2 regions of the uncultured Caballeronia sp. genome follow, and region 2 is predicted to be linked to the other one. Evidence: predicted binding sites of a transcription regulator. Region 2 holds the regulator's gene; the other holds the start of a gene.

Region 1 (4,064 bases), on a different contig from region 2:
GAATGGCACCCCGCGCATGGCGGCACCGTGCAGCGATTATTGGAGTGAAAACTTACGGCGTTCTGACTGGGTAGGGGTGTGTGGTTTTTTGAGATCGCGATGGCGACCGGGTTGAACGTCGGCTATTTTTAATCGTTTGACCGTTATTTGCGGGCTAATTTACGTTAATTTCTATATTGTCGGCTTTGCGATAAAGCAATCGCTCAGGGTTTGTCCCGGGCAGGATAAACCCGCTGTAAGCCTACTCTCACAAGCGTTCCCGCCTTTCGGGGCGCTTCGCTGTACACGTGGTCTTCAATGTCGAGCGTGCCACGGTGCATCGTCACGATCTCCCTGACAATGGCCAGGCCCAATCCGCTGCCATCGCCTTCACGTCCGAGAATCCTGTAAAACCGCTCCACCACGCGCGTTCTTTCCGCCACTGGAATGCCCAAGCCCGTGTCTTCGACTTCGAGATAAACGCGGCGCGTGTCCGAATCCTCGGTGCGCACGCGGACCGTGATCCGGCCGCCGGGCGGGGTGTAGCGGATGGCGTTATCGATAAGATTCGACAGCATCTCGCGCAGCATCACCACGTTGCCCTCGACCTCGACCGGATGCGGCGGCTCCTCATAGCCGATATCCATGCCCTTCGCCAACGCCGCCTGCACCCAGTCGCGCACGGCAAGCCGCGCAAGATCGGTGAGCTCGACACGCGAGAAAATCTGCCCGGTCATCCGGTTTTCTGCGCGAGCAAGCGCAAGGAGTTGCGTGACGAGCCGCGCCGCGTGCTCGGAACTTGTCGCGATCTGTTCCAGCGAACGCTGGACTTCGGCGGGTACGTCCTGCCGCAGCGCCAGCTCGGCTTGGGTTCGCAAGCCGGCGAGGGGCGTTTTCATTTGATGGGCGGCATCGGCTATGAAGCGTTTTTGCAGCTCCATGTTCTGCTCGAGCCGGTTGAGCAAGTCATTGAACGATGCCACCAGCGGCGCGATTTCCGGCGGCGCGCGGCTGGCTTCGAGCGGCGAAAGGTCGTCAGGACGGCGCGCCCGGATATTCGATTGCAGCGCATGCAGCGGCGCGAGCCCGCGCGACAGCCCGAACCACACCAGCACGATAGCCAGCGGCAAAATCACGAACTGCGGCAGGATCACGCCCTTGATGATGTCATTGGCTAACTGGCTGCGTTTATCGAGCGTCTCGGCCACCTGGACGAGTACCGGCTGCTGCAATGATGGCAGTTCGACCGTGGTGTAGGCGACGCGGATATCGTTGCCGCGCAGTACATCGTCACGAAATTCCACAATGCCGGGCTGCGGCCGGTCATCGTCGTGGGGAAGGGGCATGTCGGCGTCGCCGCCCACGAGTTCGCCTCGTGTTCCGAGCACCTGGAAAAAGACGCTATCGACGTTATCCGCCCTCAGGAAATCGCGCGTGGCGTTCGGCAGACGCAATTCCGCTACGCCGTTGACAGGCTGGATTTGCCGGGCGAGCACGTAGGCATCGGTTTCGAGCGCCCGGTCGAACGGCCCGTTGGCTATCGACTTGGCGACCAGATATGTGACGGCGATGCTCATTGGCCACAGCAACAATAGCGGCGCGAGCATCCAGTCGAGAATCTCGCCGAACAGCGAACGCGGCGCCGGTTCGCCGTCGGGCTCGAGCTCGTCGGGCGGCGCGAACGGGTTGGCGTAACGCGCGTCACGAGACACGTCGGGGTCTGCAATGGGTGCATCGAGCAGATCCGGCGACGGGTGCTGCAACGGGTGAGGCGACTCGCGCGACGCCTGGGCGGCACGCTTGGAAGTAGCGGGCGAGCCCATGATGTGGTTACTTGTAGTGAGGGCTGGACGATGCCATCGGGCCGGCGTCCGCGGGTCCTGACGCGACCGGAGCGGCCGCTGGTGCAACGGCTTTTTCAAGGCTATAGCCTAGCCCGCGAACGGTCATGATGCGCGCGCCGCCGGGCTCGATTTTTTTTCTTAGCCGATGGACATAGACTTCGATCGCGTTATTGCTGACTTCCTCGCCCCACTCGCAAAGGTGGTTGACGAGCTGTTCCTTCGATACCAGCCGGCCAACCCGCTGCAGCAGGACTTCGAGCACGCCGAGTTCGCGCGCCGACAACTCGATGACCTGGTCGTTGATAGACGCAATGCGCCCGACCTGATCGAATGACAGCGCGCCATGTTTGACGACTGTCGGACCGCCTCCGGCGCCGCGCCGGGTGAGGGCGCGCACGCGGGCTTCGAGTTCGTTCAGCGCGAACGGTTTGGCCATGTAGTCGTCGGCGCCGAGGTCGAGGCCCTTGACGCGTTCGTCGACACTGTCGGCGGCTGTCAGGATGAGTACGGGCATCTGGGAATTGCGGGCCCTGAGGCGCCGCAGGACTTCGAGACCGGACATCATGGGCAGGCCCAGGTCGAGGATCAGGAGGTCGAAAGTTTGCAGCGAAAGGGCGGTGTCTGCTTCCACGCCGTGCTTGACGTGATCCACCGCATACCCCGATTGGCGGAGTGATCGAACGAGACCGTCCGCGAGTATGCTGTCGTCTTCGGCAATGAGTATTCGCATCGTAGTGTGCGCAAAAGGCATTGCCGGCACCGCAATTCGCCCGGCGCGGCGGTCTCCAGGTGTTGTGGTGCGCTTGCATGGTCAAGGCGTGGTGTTGAAACTACGCGCGCTGAACCCACTTGCAAAAACACCTGTTTTTTTATACAGTGTCTGTAGCAGTGCACCCAGTGGAGCAAAAGTCCGCGGGCATGCGCCAGATGCCGTTCATCATAGCAAAGGACGATTCATGGAAGATAGCAAGAAAGGCCCGGGCGGGATGTCTGCGGAGAAGACCAAAGCGCTTGCCGTCGCGCTCGCGCAGATCGAGAAGCAATTCGGCAAGGGGTCGATCATGCGACTCGGCGCCGGCGAAGCCATTGAAGACATTCAAGTGGTCTCGACCGGTTCGCTCGGACTGGATATTGCCTTGGGCGTTGGCGGCCTGCCGCGTGGACGCGTAGTGGAAATCTACGGTCCGGAATCGTCGGGCAAGACCACGCTGACGCTGCAAGTGATTGCTGAAATGCAGAAGCTTGGCGGTACGGCGGCATTTATTGACGCGGAACACGCGCTCGACATCGGCTACGCGCAGAAGCTCGGCGTGAACCCGTCGGACTTGCTGATCTCGCAGCCGGATACGGGCGAGCAGGCGCTGGAAATCGCGGACGCGCTGGTGCGCTCGGGTTCCATCGACATGATCGTGATCGACTCGGTTGCGGCGCTGGTGCCGAAGGCTGAAATCGAAGGCGAAATGGGCGATTCACTGCCTGGCTTGCAAGCACGTTTGATGTCGCAGGCACTGCGCAAGCTAACCGGCACGATCAAACGTACGAACTGCCTGGTGATTTTCATCAACCAGATCCGCATGAAGATTGGCGTGATGTTCGGCAATCCGGAAACCACCACGGGTGGTAATGCGCTGAAGTTCTACGCATCGGTGCGTCTGGATATTCGCCGTATCGGTTCGATCAAGAAGAACGACGAAGTGATCGGCAATGAAACGCGCGTGAAGGTGGTGAAGAACAAGGTTGCGCCGCCGTTCCGCGAAGCCATCTTCGACATTCTTTACGGCGAAGGCATCTCGCGTCAGGGCGAAATCATCGATTTGGGCGTGCAGGCCAAGCTGGTGGACAAGGCCGGCGCCTGGTACAGCTACAACGGCGAACGGATTGGTCAGGGCAAGGACAACGCACGTGAATTCCTGCGTGAGAACCCGGAAATGGCGCGTGAGATCGAAAACAAGATCCGCGAGTCGCTGGGCGTCAATGCAATGGCTGAGTCACTGCCAGGCGTTGCCGAAGTCGCTGACGAAGAATGAGTGGTAGGCGGTAAAAAAGATGCTGCGCAAAAACCGGTTCGGGTCGAAGGCCGGTCGCGACGCGAGTCGTGACTCGGAGCAAGACGTAAAGGACGATCCGGACGGCCCGAATTCCGTAAGCGATGACAGCGAGAGCGTCGACGCGGAGGAAGGGGTTGATCGCTACGAACGAAGCAGCGATCGATACCGCGCAGCATCAAGCGAACGCGCTGGT
Region 2 (11,785 bases):
ACAACACGGCGACGACGATCCAAGTCGGTGTCGCCGGTGCGATCAGGCTCATCACCGCCAGCGATATCGCCGCGATGACGCCGTTCACGATCAGCACCGAACGAAAGCCGTAGCGCCGGACGATCGGCGTGGTGACGAGTTTCATCGATAAATTGCCGGCGAAGACAGACAATGTCAGCAGCCCGGATTCAAACGCGTTCAGCCCGAAGCCGACCTGGAACATCAGCGGCAATAGAAAAGGCACGGCGCTGATCGATACGCGAAAGAGCGAACCGCCGCCCATCGCGACCGCGAATGTCCGGATTCGCAAGGACTTGAGATCGACGACGGGCTCCGGCGTGCGCCGCAGATGCAGCCACGCGGCCACGCTCGCCAGCACGCCCGCGGTGATCAACGCTCCCGTTAAGAACCACGGCGTGTCGTTCCGGCCAATCAGTTCCATCGCGTAGAGCAAAGTCGTGCAGGCGAGGCCGCACAGCATGAAGCCCGCGAAATCGAAGCGGCGCCCGGCCTGTTCGCGGGTGTTGTCGAGATAACGAAGCGCCAGCGCGAACCCAATGATTCCCAGCGGCAAGTTGAGGTAAAAAATCCATCGCCACGATGAATACGTCGTGATGAACCCGCCCAACGGTGGCCCGATCACCGGCGCGACAAGACCCGGCCACGTGATGATCGAGATCGCGCGCATCAGGCCGTCCTTCGGCGTCGCGCGCAACACGGCGAGCCGGCCGACCGGCACCATCATCGCGCCTCCGATGCCTTGCAGCACGCGCGCAGCGGTGAACATCGGCAAGGTGGACGTCATGCCGCACAACACCGAGGCCACCGTGAACACGGCAATCGCGCTGCCAAATATGGTGCGAAGGCCGAAGCGGTCGGCGGCCCAGCCGCTGATCGGGATGAACACGGCAAGCGTCAGCAGGTACGAGGTGATGCCAAGGCTGAGATCGACAGGATGCAGGCCGAACGATTGCGCCATCTGCGGCAGTGCCGTGGCGATGATCGTGCCGTCGAGATTCTCCATGAAGAATGTCGCCGCGACCAGCATCACGATGACCGACGAACCACGCGGGTTCGTCCGCTGCGATGCGTCGCGGGTGAGATCGGGGGCCTGCATCAAAGGCGTACTCCTGTGGCGGTTACGGTCTCGGCTGCTCGTGTAAGGCAATGAAAAGCTGATCGGAAGCTTGGCGCAATCCAGCGGGCAGTCACTGCAGCAAGGCCCGCGCTATGGTAGCGTCAGCGTTTGGCCGAAGGTCTCGAAACGACGGCCCGACACCTGAACATGACCATAGGAAAGCATACGATGGAGTACCGGAAACTCGGTGGAACGGATATCAATGTCAGTCTGATCGGACTGGGCACGATGACCTGGGGCGAACAGAACACGGAAGCCGAGGCACACGCGCAAATCGATGCCGCGCTCGGCGCCGGCATCAACCTGATCGACGCCGCCGAAATGTATCCGGTGCCGCCGCGCCCTGAAACACAGGGGCGCACGGAAGAGTACATCGGCACGTGGCTGCATGCGCATCCGGCCGAGCGCGAGAAGATCGTGCTCGCCACGAAGATCGCCGGACCGGCGCGTCAGCCGCATAACCCGCGTCACATTCGCGGCGAAGGCAATCAGTTCGACCGGAAGAACCTGACCGAAGCCATCGATTCAAGCCTCACACGGCTGCAGACGGACTACATCGACCTGTATCAGTTGCACTGGCCGGACCGCAGCACCATGACGTTCGGCCGCGCCAATTATCCGTGGATCGAAGATGAATATACGGTGCCCATCGAAGAGACGTTGAGCGTGCTCGGCGAGTTCGTGAAGGCGGGCAAGATCCGGCACGTGGGAGTATCGAACGAGACGCCCTGGGGTGTCGCCCAGTTCCTCAACGCCGCCGATAAACACGGCCTGCCGCGCATTGTCAGCATTCAGAATCCATATAGCCTGGTGAACCGCACGTTCGAAGCAGGGCTTTCGGAATTCACCCACAAGGAAGGCGTGGGCCTGCTCGCCTATTCGCCGATGGCCTTCGGCTGGCTGTCCGGCAAATACGAAGGCGGCGCGCGTCCGGACGGCGCGCGGATCACGTTATTCGAGCGTTTCCAGCGTTACAGCAAGCCGCACGCGGTAAAGGCGGTCAGCGCCTACGTGGAACTCGCCCGGCGTCATGGCCTGAGTCCGGCGCAGCTTTCGCTCGCATTCGTGAATAGCCGGCCGTTCACGACCAGCACGCTGATCGGCGCGACCACCCTTGCGCAGTTGCACGAGAACATCGGCAGCGTGGACGTGAAATTGTCGGACGAGATCCTGGCTGAAATCGACGCCATTCACGAGCTTCAGCCTAACCCCGCGCCTTGATAGGTTCACCGAAAAGTGTCATGCATGGCCGTTATCCTGACGGGTAGCGGTCATCGAACGGCCACGAAAAATTACCGTTTGCGTTCGTTTTTGCAAGGTTTCAAGCGTACAGTTGTCGTCTCAAACAGTATCGTAACCGTCTGTCATAAGCCGCGCCGGGCCTTTGGCGGCGCGCGCTTCGTTGTTCTTTGGTGACGCGCCAGTTCCCATGGCACTACACTTGCTCGAAGGACCCGGTTGCCCGCTGTGGCGCCTCTCGTGCCTCAGCGCGCCCTACGCAAAAGGAGTCGTCGCTCATGCCGCAAACCCCCTCGAACTCGTCGGATCTAGACACACTCGCCATCAATACCATCCGCACGCTGTCCATGGATGCCGTGCAAAAGGCCAATTCGGGGCACCCCGGAACGCCTATGGCGCTTGCGCCCGTTGGTTTTCACCTGTGGCAAAACCACCTTCGCTACGACCCGACTGAGCCGCTGTGGCCCAACCGCGACCGCTTTGTATTGTCGGTCGGTCATGCTTCCATGCTGCTTTATTCGCTGCTGCACCTGACCGGTGTCAAGGCAGTCGATCATGCTGGCAAGGCGACCGGCGACCCCGCCGTATCGCTGGATGACATCAAGCATTTCCGGCAGTTGGACAGCAAGACGCCGGGCCACCCGGAATACCGCATGACCACGGGCGTCGAGACCACCACCGGTCCGCTCGGGCAAGGTCTGGGAAACAGCGTTGGCATGGCAATGGCCGCGCGCTGGTACGAGGCGCATTTCAACAAGCCGGACGCAAAGATTTTCGACTATCGCGTGTACACGCTGTGTGGCGACGGCGACATGATGGAAGGCATCTCGCACGAAGCTGCATCCATGGCCGGGCACCTGAAGTTGTCCAACCTGATCTGGATCTACGACAGCAACCGCGTGACCATTGAAGGGCATACGGACCTGGCGTATAGCGATGACGTGGAAACGCGTTTCAAGGGCTATCACTGGAACACGCTGCACGTGGACGACGCCAACGATGCCGGCGCGCTCGAAGCAGCGCTGAACCAGGCGAAGGCGAGCACTGACAAGCCGACGCTGATCGTGGTGAAGAGCATTATTGGCTGGGGCGCACCGCACAAGCAGGACACGTCGGCGGCGCATGGCGAACCGCTGGGTGTCGATGAAATCAAGCTCGCAAAGAAGTTCTACGGCTGGCCGGAAGATTCGAGTTTCCTCGTGCCGGACGGCGTCTACAAGCATTTCGACGAAGGCATCGGTGCACGCGGCAAAGCTGCACGTGAGGCGTGGCAAAAAAGTTTCGATGATTACTCGAAGAAATACCCCGACCTCGCGAAGGAGTTCACGCAGATCGAGGAGCACGAGCTGCCGGAAGGCTGGGACGCCGATATTCCGGTGTTCGATGCCGACGCCAAGGGCGTGGCATCGCGCGAGTCGTCGGGCAAGGTCCTGAACGCCATCGCCAAGCGGATTCCGTGGATGATCGGCGGTTCGGCGGACTTGTCGCCGTCGACCAAGACCGATCTGAAGTTCGAAGGCGCGGGCAGTTTCGAGTATGACAACTACGCCGGCAGGAACCTGCACTTCGGCATTCGCGAACACGTGATGGGCGCGATCTGCAATGGCCTGGCGTTATCGAACTTGCGGCCTTATGGTTCGACCTTCCTGATTTTCAGCGACTACATGAAGCCGCCTATCCGCCTGTCCGCGATCATGGAAGTGCCGGTGGTCTACGTGTTCACGCACGATTCCATTGGCGTGGGCGAGGATGGTCCGACGCACCAGCCGATCGAACAGCTGGCTTCGTTGCGTGGCGTGCCGGGATTGAGCACCTTCCGTCCGGGCGATGCCAACGAAGTCGGCGAAGCGTGGCGCTTTGCGTTGAACCAACCGCAGACGCCGGCTTGTATCGTGGTATCGCGTCAGCCCATGCCGACGTTCGACCGTACGAAATACGCATCGGCGAAGGGCGTGCACAAGGGCGCCTACATTCTCGCCGATGCCGAAAACGGCAAGAAGCCTGAAGTCATCCTGATGGGGACGGGCACGGAAGTGGGCGTGTGTATCGAGACATATGAAAAGCTCAAGGCGGAAGGCATCGCCGCGCGCGTTGTCTCCATGCCGTCATGGGATGTATTCGAGAAACAGGACAGCGACTACAAGGATTCCGTGCTGCCGCCGGACGTCGATGCCCGGGTGTGCGTGGAACAGGCCGGTTCGCTCGGCTGGGATCGTTATGTCGGCCGTCTCGGCTCCGAGATCGTCATGCATACATTCGGAGCATCAGCGCCGCTTGCCGACTTGAAGAAAAAGTTCGGCTTCACGCCGGAGCACGTCTACGGCGAAGCCAAAAAGCAGATCGAACGCGTCAAAACCAGCCATAAGGAGTAAGCCGTCATGCAGATAGGAATCGTTGGACTCGGCAGGATGGGCGCAAACATCGCACGCCGCCTCATGCGCGGCAAGCAAACGTGCGTGGTGTACGACCACAACCCGGACGCGACTCAAGCCGTGGTTGCCGACGGCGCGACAGGATCAAGCGACCTCGGCGACCTGGTGAAGAAGCTCGAAGCGCCGCGAACCGTCTGGCTGATGTTGCCGGCGGGCAAGATCACCGAAGATTCCATGAACGATCTCTACGAGATCCTGGAAGCGGGTGACACGATCATCGACGGCGGCAACAGCTTCTACAAGGACGACATCATCCACGCGGCGAAGCTCAAGCAGAAGGGCATTCATTTCGTCGATGTCGGTACGTCCGGCGGCGTCTGGGGCTTGGAACGCGGCTATTGCATGATGATCGGCGGCGAGCAGGATGTGGTGCAGCGGCTCGATCCCATCTTCTCCGTGCTGGCTCCGGGACGCGGCGACATTCCTGAGACGCCCAATCGCGAAGGTCGCGATGCACGCGTCGAAAATGGCTATATGTATGTCGGGCCGGTCGGTTCGGGACACTTCGTGAAGATGGTGCATAACGGTATCGAGTACGGGTTGATGCAGGCGTATGCCGAAGGGTTCGATATCCTGAAACATAAGTCATCGACTGATTTGCCCGAGGCGCAGCGCTACGATCTCGATCTCGCCGATGTCGCCGAAGTCTGGCGGCGCGGTAGCGTAGTGTCGTCATGGCTGCTCGATCTGACGGCGGGCGCGCTGGCGGGCAACGGAACGCTCGACAAATACTCGGCCGAAGTTGCCGATAGCGGTGAAGGCCGCTGGACCATTGAGGCGGCGATCGAGGAAGCAGTGCCGGCGCAGGTGTTGTCGGCGGCGCTTTACTCGCGCTTCCGTTCTCGCGACGGCAATTCGTTCGCCGACAGGATGTTGTCGGCAATGCGCTTTGGGTTCGGCGGTCACAAGGAGTTCACGCCGGGTTTGAAGTGAGAGTGTGACTGGCAGTTGGAAAGCCGCTCGAGCGCCAGGCTGAGCGGCTTTTTTTTATCAGCGCATCATGCGCCGGCGGAACAGAATCGCGCAGAGGAAAAACGGGACGATTGCATAAGCCAGAAGCACTGCAACGTGCAGAACGACATGCTCTGGCGGACGATCCAGCATCGCGGGCCGGATCAACGCAACCGCGTGCGATAACGGCAACAACAACGAGACATGCTGGGCGAGCGCCGGCAATTGCGTCAGCGGGAAAAACACGCCCGAGAGCAACAACATGGGCGTGAGCGCGAGCGTCTGGTAGAACATGAAAAAGTCATAGCTCGGCGCGAGCGCGGTCACGATCATCGCCGTGCTGGAAAACGCCAGACCGGTCAGGACGATGACGGGCAGCGCGTAAAGCATCGATGGAAAACTCGCGTACCCGAGCACGCCGGCGACCAGCATGATCGCCACGCCCGAGAGCACCGACTTGCTCGCCGCCCATACGATCTCGGCCAGCACGATATCGCCGAGCGTCAAAGGTGTATGCATGATCGCTTCCCACGTGCGCTGGACGTGCATACGCGAAAAGCCGGAATACATGGCCTCGAAGCTCGCCGACATCATCACGCTCGACGCAACCGTGCCCGCCGCCAGGAACGCGATGTACGAAACACCGTCCACATGACCGACCATCAGTCCGAGCCCGAGGCCCAGGCCGAACAAATAGATCATGGGATCGGCGAGATTACCGAACATCGACGCAATCGCGAGTTTCTTCCAGACGAGATAGTTTCGCCGCCAGACCGAAATCCAGTTCGATGCGTTCGCCGGCATGGACGACAGGAACGGCTCGTCCGCGCGCTTCTGTTCGACAGTCCGGGGCGCGCTTGCGGCGCTTGTTTGCGGTTCGCTCGCCATTGCTTAGTCCACCATCTCGCGCCCGGTCAGGCGCAAAAACACATCTTCGAGATTCGCCGGGCGGTGCAGGTAACGCACGCCCGGCCGCCCCTTTACTCGCTGATGCACGGGGGCGGGGTCATCGACGTAACAAAACAGCGTTTCGCCGCTTATTTCCATCCGCCCGGCAAACGGCGTGAGCTCGTCCCGCAGTGCTTGCGGATCAGGCCCGTAGATTTCGATGACGTCGCAACCAATCACCCGTTCGATCAGCTCATCGGGTTTGCCTTCCGCCACCTTGCGTCCTTCCTCGATCACGCACAGCCGGTCGCAAAGCCGTTCGGCTTCCTCCATGAAGTGCGTTGTGAGCAGAATCGTCTTGCCGCGCGCGAGCAGCGAGCGCAAACGCTCCCAGATCAGGTGACGCGCCTGGGGATCGAGGCCTGTGGTCGGTTCGTCCATGACCAGAACGTCGGGATCGTTCACGAGCGCGCGGGCAAGCGTCAATCGCCGCTTCATGCCGCCCGACAACTCGCCGACGCGCGCATTCGCCTTGCTTTCCAGCCGCGCAAATTCCAGCAGCGACGGAACCACGGCTTCAATCTCGCGCCCGCTCATGCCGAAATAGCGGCCGAAGATCAGCAGGTTTTCGCGAACGGTGAAATCGGGGTCGAGATTGTCGAATTGGGGAACCACACCCACGCGGCGCCGTGCGAAGCGCGCGCGGGATGGAATGGGTTCACTGACCAGATTGATGGTGCCGGCGTCTGGTGCGGCCAGTCCGAGCAGCATCTTGAGCGTGGTTGTCTTGCCCGCGCCGTTCGGCCCCAGCAGTCCGAAACACTCTCCCGGCTGCACGTGGAACGACAAGCCATTGACGACGGTCTTGTCGCCGTAGTGTTTCCGGACATCGATGAACTCGATAGCCGGAGTCGCCGGCGCGTGGTCCGCGGCGGGCGTGTCGTCGGGTAACACTGCTGCATCTGCCATGCGTAGGAACTCGCCGTCGCGTCAGGAAACAAGCTGCCTAGTTTAATCGATTGCACCAGCGCGGCGCGTCGCCGCTATTGCCTGCACTGCCGATGCGCATCCTCGCTTGAGTACGGTTGCGCCAAGATTGCGGCAAGAGGCGGTCAATGTCCGGAATGCCCGCCCAGCAAGGAGCCGCAGGCGCTGGCACGCCGCACGCTTGACGTTTTTCCGGCGGCGCACATGCATTAGCGTTTTCCATCGTTGCAAGCGATTTGGCAACGCACCATGATGACGGCAACGCCACTCGCGTCATGTTGCCCGATGGCACGGGGCAACACGCGCAATACGTTGAAGACTGTTTTTTTCGATGCCCTTTGCTGCCACGAGCAGCGCGGAGAACCACCATGGCAAGCTACCGAAAAATCCTGCTGTGCTACGACGGCTCCCGCGAAGGACGCAAGGCGTTACGCGACGGCGCAAATCTCGCGCTCGAGCTGAAAGCCGAAACCCATCTGCTGGCCGTTGTCGATATGCGTTCGAGCATCGCGCAAAGCGCGGGCCTCCTCACCGACATGGCCTGCGGGCGCTTTGAAGACGCGGCCCGCGACATCCTGCACGAAGGCGTGGATTGGCTGACCGAGCGTGGTGTACATGCCGAGGGTCATTTTGCGTTCGGGCATCCTATCGATGAGATTGCCGGGCTTGCGCAAAGTCTTCAGGTGGATCTGGTCGTGGTGGGACACCGTTGCCGCACCGGGCTGGCGCGGTGGTGGATGGGCGCGGGGAACACGCCGCTGATGGACCGCGTGTCGTGCAGCATTCTGGTGGCCGTGTCGCCGACCGGATCGACGGCCGAGCAGGAAGATGCCGCCCACGCCGCAGTCCCCGTCAAGGCCGAAGTGAGTGTGTGAGGATGCAGGGCGTCAAGGTACCTGAAGCCCGGTTCATCCGTTCAACTCGATGCCGACCAGCTTCCACGAGAACAGGCCGTATCGTTTGAGAATGGCCGAATAGCGCGCGTCACCGGCGCCGTGCCGGTAGTTCACCGTGAACGTGTCGAAGCTTCTATAACCCGCCGTTGTTTGTGGCGGCTGCTTGGGCGCCGGTTGCGCCGGCGCGCTCGTGACAGGCGGAGATTGCTGTGCGCTGGGTGCCGTGCCAGGTGTGGCGGAATCGGGCGAGGGCGGAGCCGGCGGTTTCTCGCCGGGATCGCCTCGCGGCGGTATGCCGTTCAGGATTGCCGCCACGCCATCCGGCGTTGCGTACGAATCCACGAGTGGACCGATCAGCGCGGCGCCAATCATTGCGCCCAGCAACGCCAGCGGATTGCCGCTTTTACGTACATCGATCTTCCGGGTAAGCAGTTGCCCGACTTGTTCCTTCAGACTCTCTCGCAGCAGCGGAAAATCCACGTACGCGTTCACCGTCTCGGCATCGCGCGTATCGGCGGCGCGTTTCATGCGGTCCAGCGCAATATAAGGTGATGCGTAAAGTAGTCCGAGCGCTGCGACGGCCGCAATTACGATCAGTGCGGTCAGAACGGATTTGCTGATGCGAGACATACGTCAGGGTGCCTTCGTGAGTTCGAGGTGATTGACGACGACCAACTGACAACCAATCTCAATTGACCGCGCCGTCACGAAATCTATCCCTCAAACTCGAACAATCACGAGGATTACCTGAAGTTCACGCAAGAAGACCGCCTTCGACACCCGCGCGTTCTTCGTCGATATAACGGTCGATCATGCGCGAAACCGCTTCAATGTTGCCCACCATGATCACGCGCGATTCGCCTCGATAAACCCGCACCGGCGCACGGCGCTCGGCTTGCGCATGAACCGACGCGCTGAGCGACACCCGTGCAAACGCAGGTTGCCGCGAAGGCAGCACAGGCGGTTCGTCGAACATGTCCGGCGTGTTTGTGTCCTTCCGTATCTTGCAGGAGATCAGCGCGCGCAGATGACGAAAGCGGCCGAACTCGCGGAATTGCCTGAATGAAAGCGGCGACCGTGCTGCGGGCGCGAAAGAAGCTGACGCAGCCGACGAAGCAGATAAAAACGAGGCAGAAAACAGGCGGGCAAATCGTTCCATGATGTTTCTCCGTGAACAATAGGGTGCGCGCCGGTTCATCGCGGATGCGATGTCCGTCACGCTTTATAAGGCCGGAAATTCAACCGCGGCGCGGCTGGTAGCGGGAGCGCCCGCCGCCGCAGAGCGGATCAGAAAGCAGCAATCAAAAGACGAGAATCAGAGCGTGACCATCAAGCCGGCCGCGCTCGAAGCACATCACAATTCGCCGGATCGGATCAGTCCGACAGCGATACCTTCAAGTGCGAATTCGTCGCTACCCGAAGCCACGAAGATGTTTTCGTAATCGGGATTCTCGGCGATCAGTTCGACGCCGTCCGGGCGACGCTTCCAGCGTTTCACCGTCACGTCGTCACCGAGCCGCGCGACGACGATCTGGCCGTCTTTTGCCTCGTTCTTCTTCTGCACTGCGAGCAGGTCACCGTCGAAGATGCCGGCGTCGCGCATGGAAAGCCCGCGAACCTTCAACAGGTAGTCGGGCTTGCTCGAGAACAGTGCCGGGTCACAAGCGAAGTGCTGCGAGATATGTTCCTGCGCAAGGATCGGGCTGCCTGCAGCCACGCGCCCAACCAGCGGCAGGGACAATTGCATGATGCTCGCGTGCGGCAATGTGAACTGATGCGGTCCGTCATCAGGACCTGGCTGGTTCAGCAACCGGATGCCGCGTGAGGAACCCGCCGCCAGCTCGATCACGCCTTTACGGGCCAGCGCACGGAGATGCTCTTCGGCGGAATTGGCCGAACTGAAACCGAGTTCTGCCGCGATCTCGGCGCGCGTGGGCGGAAATCCCGTGCGCTCGATTGCGCGCTGGATCAGTTCGAAAACCTCTTGCTGCCGCGCAGTCAGTTTGCTTGTCTTGGTCACGTGCTTTAGCCCCTTGTCTGGTCCGCCACCCACTGTATGGATGAACAGATGCCTGTAGTTTTATACAGTATTCGCCGCTTTTCAAGCTTTACTTTAAGTTCGGCGTCGTCCAGACCACACAGAGGGCGGAAACAGGCTGCTCCAACACCCGTTTAGCGGTCGCAACGCCGCTGCCAGCCTTCATTAGCACTTTTTGATCTAAAAACATGAAGAACAATTATTTTTAATAATGAAAGGCCGTCGATAGACTCAGCCCATCGAATACCATAAGACGGAGAACGGGGAATGTTGAGTCGTAGATCGGGGTGGGGCGTGCGTGCCAGGAAACTGCTCGCAACGGCGGTTATCGGGGCTGCGTCGGGAATCGGGATGATCGCGCAAGCGCACGCCGATACGTCGTTTCTCAACGTGTCGTACGACCCGACGCGCGAGTTGTATCAGGACTTCAACCAGGCTTTTGGCAAGAAATGGAAGGCCGAGACCGGCGAGACGGTCACGTTCAAGCAGTCGCACGGTGGGTCGGGCGGTCAGGCGCGCTCGGTTCTGGATGGCTTGCAGGCTGACGTGGTAACGCTGGCGCTGGCTTATGACATCGATGCATTGTCGGCCAAGGGTCTGGTCGCGCAGGACTGGCAGAAGCGTTTGCCGGACAACGCGTCGCCTTATACATCGACTATCGTGTTCCTCGTTCGTAAGGGCAACCCCAAGCAGGTCAAGGACTGGCCGGATCTGCTGAAGCCGGGTGTATCGATTGTGACGCCGAATCCGAAGACTTCCGGCGGCGCGCGCTGGAACTACCTCGCGGCATGGGCATACGCCGAACATTTGCCAGGTGGCAATGCGACGACCGCCAAGGATTTCGTGACCAAGCTCTATAAGAACGCCGGCGTGCTCGACTCAGGCGCGCGTGGCGCCACCACGAGCTTCGTGCAACGCGGTCAGGGCGACGTGCTGATCGCCTGGGAAAACGAGGCGTTCCTGTCGCTGAAGGAATTCGGCGCGGACAAATTCGAGATCGTGGTGCCCTCGGTGAGCATTCTGGCTGAGCCGCCGGTGGCCGTCGTCGACAAGGTCGTCGACCGTCATGGCACACGCAAGCTGGCCGAGGCTTACCTCAAGTACTTGTATAGCGAGGAAGGGCAGGAGATTGCGGCGCGCAATTTTTATCGTCCGCGTTCGACAACGGTTCCGGCCGCGCTCACCAAGCAGTTCCCGAAGATCAAGCTGTACACCA

Evidence for each region. The regulator LexA, encoded in region 2, represses DNA repair genes until DNA is damaged. The targets are predictions, from matches to a motif close to ACTGTATNNNNATACAGT.
Region 1: the regulator LexA is predicted to act here: its motif matches at 2,684-2,701, upstream of recA (recombinase RecA).

Annotation. Positions count from the first base shown of each region.
Region 1 is NZ_CAXTGZ010000520.1:111-4,174, forward strand. It holds gene ACFFAR_RS26105 (sensor histidine kinase N-terminal domain-containing protein) at 204-1,802, opposite strand; gene ACFFAR_RS26110 (response regulator transcription factor) at 1,810-2,553, opposite strand; gene recA (recombinase RecA) at 2,780-3,850, shown strand; partial or broken gene ACFFAR_RS26120 (hypothetical protein) at 3,870-4,064, shown strand, end outside.
Region 2 is NZ_CAXTGZ010000128.1:1,687-13,471, forward strand. It holds gene ACFFAR_RS11300 (MFS transporter) at 1-1,117, opposite strand, end outside; gene ACFFAR_RS11305 (NADP(H)-dependent aldo-keto reductase) at 1,307-2,359, shown strand; gene tkt (transketolase) at 2,656-4,749, shown strand; gene gnd (phosphogluconate dehydrogenase (NAD(+)-dependent, decarboxylating)) at 4,756-5,742, shown strand; gene ACFFAR_RS11320 (ABC transporter permease) at 5,800-6,564, opposite strand; gene nodI (nodulation factor ABC transporter ATP-binding protein NodI) at 6,652-7,617, opposite strand; gene ACFFAR_RS11330 (universal stress protein) at 8,004-8,510, shown strand; gene ACFFAR_RS11335 (DUF2939 domain-containing protein) at 8,544-9,161, opposite strand; gene ACFFAR_RS11340 (hypothetical protein) at 9,286-9,690, opposite strand; gene lexA (transcriptional repressor LexA) at 9,886-10,551, opposite strand; partial or broken gene ACFFAR_RS11350 (sulfate ABC transporter substrate-binding protein) at 10,837-11,785, shown strand, end outside.